2 regions of the Roseateles amylovorans genome follow, and region 1 is predicted to be linked to the other one. Evidence: predicted binding sites of a transcription regulator. Region 1 holds the regulator's gene; the other holds the start of a gene.
The links. Region 1 encodes FliA, which starts transcription of late flagellar genes. Its sites were predicted from a motif close to CTAAAGTTTNNNNNNNNNNNGCCGNTA; they were not measured.

Region 1 (2,402 bases):
GTGATCTCGGATGCGGCGTCGGAGACCTGGCGCAGGGTGGCCACGATGCCGCCAACCTCATTGCCCACGCCCGCCAGAGCCACCCGCGCGCGGCCCACGGCCTCACGCGTCTGATCGGTGGACTGGTTGATGCCGTCCTGCGCATGCCGGACCTGCTCCAACTCCCCGCCCAAGGCCTGCATCGCCTGCGCCTGGGAGAGCACGACCTTCTGCGTATCCTCCAGCAAGCCCCGCACCTCAGCAGCGTCGCGGCCCAGCTTGGACACGCCGCCGGACAGTGCCCGCACGACCTGGGTGTTGTTCTCTGCCGCCCGGATCAAAGCCGCATTCGAAGCGGCACTCGAGGCCGCAGATCCCGCGCCCGGGTCGGTCGCGTCAGGCGCGCTCCCTGCGCGCTTGCGCCATGTCTCCCACATTCGCTCTCCCCTTCTGATGGATGGCCGCTGTTGCGGCCTTTGAGATGCGTTGTATCAGTCGCGCCCTCATGCGCCAAGCAGGGTATCGACTGACGGACCGTCGCTTGCCCGTGCCGCCGGTCACGAATCGTGATCAATTCATGACCGATGCCGCAGGCGTGCGCGCCGGCCCGACCACAGCCCGACCACAGCCCGACGACAGCCCGGCTGCCGCAGCGCACGCTGGAACGGACGGCGGGAATGACATCGGCCTCCCTGATGGTCCCGCAACGGGGGCATCAGGGAGGCCGACTTCACCAGACCGGCACGGCACCGGCCATCAGATCACCAATCGCGCAGCTTCACCCGCAAGCGCGCAATCGCCTGGCTGTGCAGCTGGCACACCCGCGATTCGGTCACCTTCAGCACCGCCGCGATTTCCTTGAGGTTCATGTCATGTTCGTAGTACATGGACATGACGTAACCCTCGCGCTCCGGCAGGTTCTTGATGGCCTCCACCAACGCGGTGCGCATCCGGTGATCCCGGAGCATGCTCATCGGGTCAGCCGATTCGTCACCCACGTGCCGGTCCAGGTAGTCGTCGCTGTCATCGTCGCCGGAGATGTCTTCCAGATAGACGAGTTGCGTGCCGCGGACCTTGGAAAGCATGTCCTGGTACTCGCCCAGGCTCAAGCCCATTTCGGCGGCAATCTCCGATTCCTGAGGCGCGCGGCCCAGCTTCTGCTCCAGCTTGTGCACCGCACTCTCGATCGAGCGCTGCTGTCGACGACTGCCCCGGCTCATCCAGTCGGAGCCGCGCAGCTCATCCAGCATCGCGCCGCGAATGCGCTGGGTGGCGAAGGTCTCGAACTGCACCCCTTGCGCGGTGTCGAAGCGCGAAAGCGCATCGGTCAGTCCGATCAGCCCGACCTGGATCAGGTCATCGAGCTCCACATTGGCCGGCAGCTTGGCGATCATCTGATGCGCCAGGCGTCGCACCAGCGGGCTGTATTGGCGGATCAGGCTGTTGTTGTCGAGTTGGCCCTTGGCGGTGTACATCGTCGTCTCCAATCCCAACGTCAATGCGCGGCCAGGGTCGCGTCCTGCGGCGCGCGTCCGGGCTTGGGTTGCCACATCGGCCGGGGCCTCAACGGCATCGCCTCGGCGGCGGTGTCGATGGCGGCACCGGGTACGGAGGCCAGCAGCAGTTCGCGGGCCAGATGCCGCATCTCATGCGTCAGGGATGCAGTCACCGGTTGGCGTGGATCCAGGCAGGCCCAGTCCCGCAGCACCGCCCCCAGGAAACCATCCCCGCAGCTGGACAGCTGCTGGGCAATGCGCTCGGCCAGGCGCAGTTGCGGGGAACAGGCCATCAGCAGGCTGTAGACCATCAGGCCGGCGCGCTGCGTCAGCCACTTCATGCCGGCATAGGCATGGGTCACACTTTGCACATCGGTATCGGCCAGCAGCACCGGGCGCACCTCTCGAGAGACCAGCACCCGCGACAGTTCGGCGGCGCTCGCATGCAACAGGACGACATCGGCGAACGGCGCCGCATCGGTCACCGCTTCCAGGAACTGGGCGGCGGAGCCGTGGGCATTGACATAGCGTAGCGGCAGGCCGCGTGCGCTCAGGAAAGACACCTTGGCTGACAGGGATTCGACACAGGCCGCCAGGTCCACCGCCGCGAGTTCTGACGGCACACCGGCGCGTTCGCCGGCATCCACCACCAAGGTATGCAGGCCCAACTCGCCGAATGCGGCACACAGGCCTTCCAGCAAGGCACCGCTGCCCACCACATGCGGATTGCTCACCACCGGCACCACGCGCACACGGGCGGTGGCGAAGAGTCGGCGCAGGCCATCGGCCTGGTCTTTCGGCGCATTGCTGAGGCTCATCGGATCGCGCATGGGCAACTCTGTGTCTGGGCTGTCGTGTTGGACCCCAGGTGCATCCCTGTGTCGGAGATGCGCCATCTGGAGCCGTTACCGGAAGTTTCGCCGGGAG
Region 2 (2,402 bases), 560 kb from region 1:
CAGCGGGTCGAGCTGCAGTCGCTGCATGACGAACTCGAGGCCGCGCTGGACGAGCGCGAGCGCTTCTTCGCCGCCAATGAGCGCTTTCACCTGCGCATCATCGAGATCGACGGCAATCGCTGGCGCATGCAGTTCATCACCGACCTGCGCCGGGTGATGAAGCTCAACCGCCATCACTCGCTGTTCATGCAGGGACGGCTGCAGGAATCGCTGCAGGAGCACCGCGACATCCTGGCGGCCATCCTGGCGGGCGACGCCGTGCGCAGCGCCGAGTTGGTGCGTCGACATTTCGACAACGGCCTCCGAGCAACTCAGCACGCGGCCGATTGAGGTCGGCCCGACGGGCAAGCCCGGTCGACCGACGACGCCCCTCGGAGGCCGAGGCGGTCGCGTCGCCACGACGCCCTTCCCCACCGAATGGCCAACTCGATCACGGAATCGTCATCCCTGAACGCGAGATCAACGCCGCCTGAATGCTTTTGTTCTTCGATCGGATTTGAATGTCCGTTCCTCCGCCTTTGCAACGACCTTCCAAACGTCGTTTTGAAAGACCTTTTTGGAGAATCAGAAGAACTTTCGGGATTCTTGCCGACATCTCCTTCGGCGCCGTTTGCCAACCTTTTCACGGAGGTCACAAACCCGCGCGAGATAGTTATCGAGATATGCCCGGCCGGTTTGAGACATCCATCACGGGCGGCGGATTTCGCCCGCTCTGTTACAGGTCTGTGAAGACATCGCCGCGCTCAAGTTCCGGGCCGAATCGCCGACAACCCCGATGAACGCGGGATGAACGTCGATCTTGTCCAGCCACTCTGACCCCGCATTCGCGGGCTTTACGTCTGACATGTAAGCGTGAACTGAGGCCGACTCCACGCCCTTTTGTTTGCTTCAACGTAAAGAAGTGAGCCATACCATGTCCGGGCTAGCTCAAGTTTGTCATTCAGCGTCCGAAAACCCGAATGACGGCATCCCGAAGCGGCTTGCCGCTGGAAGTTAGAGATCGATAAACGAAGCGCCTATGGGCGCAACAGCCCATAGCGCACGGAGCTCCAAGATGGCATCGCTGATTACCAACCTGTCCACCGACCAGATCCAGGCGCTGACGTCCACGACGCTCGCCCGACTGACCAGCGAAGACTGGGCCGCCTTCACCTCGGACCAGTTCCAGGCCCTGACGACCTCCCAGTTCGCCACCCTGGGCACCAAGGCTGTGTCGTTCTTCACGACCAGCAACATCGCCGCCATCGAGTCTGATGACCTGCGCGCCCTCAGCACGGCGGCCGTCCGCACCTTCAGCACCGAGCAGCTGAATTCGCTGGGCTCGGACCAGTTCGGCAGCCTGACGACCCGCCAGGTCACCTCGCTGAGCACCCAGCAGGTGCGCGGCCTGGAATCCGACGACCTGAACGCCTTGGGCTCCGACCAGATCCGTTCGCTGAGCTCGCAGCAGGTGGCCGCCATCACCACCAGCCTGATCGGCACCATGGTCTCGGACGACCTGCAGGCCCTCAAGACTGAACAGATCCGCGCGCTGAGCTCGCAGCAGGTTGCCGCCATCTCGACCGAAGGCGTGGCCGCCCTCACCACCCAGCAGGCCCAGGCCATCACCAGCACCCAGGCCGGCGCACTGACCTCCGACCAGGCCGCCGCGCTGACCTCCGACGCCGTGCACTCGCTGAGCACCGCCGCGGTGAAGTCGCTGGGCACCGACCAGGTCGCTGCGCTGAACTCCGACCAGATCGCCGCGCTGACCACCGCGCAGATCAGTGCGCTGACCACCGGCCAGATCCGCCAGTTCAGCAGCGACGAGATCGCCGCGCTGGACACCAACCAGATCCGCGCCATCACCACCGCCCAACTGGCCGCCCTGACCACCGACCAGCTCGGCGGCCTGGCCAGCGAGGATGTGCAGGCCCTGTCGACCGCCCAGGTCCGGGCCTTCAGCTCGACCCAGCTGGGCGCGCTGAGCTCCGATTCCATCGAGGCGATGAGCTCCGGCCAGATCGGCGCACTCTCGTCCATCCAGATCAAGGGCCTGACGACCGACCAGATCGCTGCGATCAGCTCGGACGACATGAAGGCGATCTCGACCAGCACGCTGCGTGCGTTGTCGACCGACCAGTTCGAAGCCCTGAATTCGGACCAGGTGTCCGCGCTGACCTCCGCCCAGGTGGCCGCCCTGACGACCGGTCAGGTGTCGGTGCTCTCCACCGATGACCTGAATGCGTTGAACAGCAGCCAGATCCGCGCCCTGGGCACCGCCCAGGTCGCGGCGCTGTCGACCGACCAGGTCGCCGGCATGGAAACCGCCGATGTCCAGGCCCTGACCACCGGTCAGATCCAGGCCCTGAGCTCCGGCCAGGTGGCCGCGCTGAGCACCGATGCCATCGTCGCCCTGGGTT

Region 2: a site for FliA is predicted at 927-953, ahead of N4261_RS10205 (SPM autocatalytic domain-containing protein). Genes of this name have one in related genera too.

What each region holds. Positions count from the first base shown of each region.
Region 1 covers NZ_CP104562.2:1,844,843-1,847,244, reverse strand. The annotation lists gene N4261_RS07960 (methyl-accepting chemotaxis protein) at 1-416, opposite strand, end outside; gene N4261_RS07955 (RNA polymerase sigma factor FliA) at 741-1,454, opposite strand; gene N4261_RS07950 (MinD/ParA family ATP-binding protein) at 1,475-2,305, opposite strand.
Region 2 covers NZ_CP104562.2:2,400,037-2,402,438, reverse strand. The annotation lists gene N4261_RS10210 (GntR family transcriptional regulator) at 1-330, shown strand, start outside; gene N4261_RS10205 (SPM autocatalytic domain-containing protein) at 1,055-2,402, shown strand, end outside.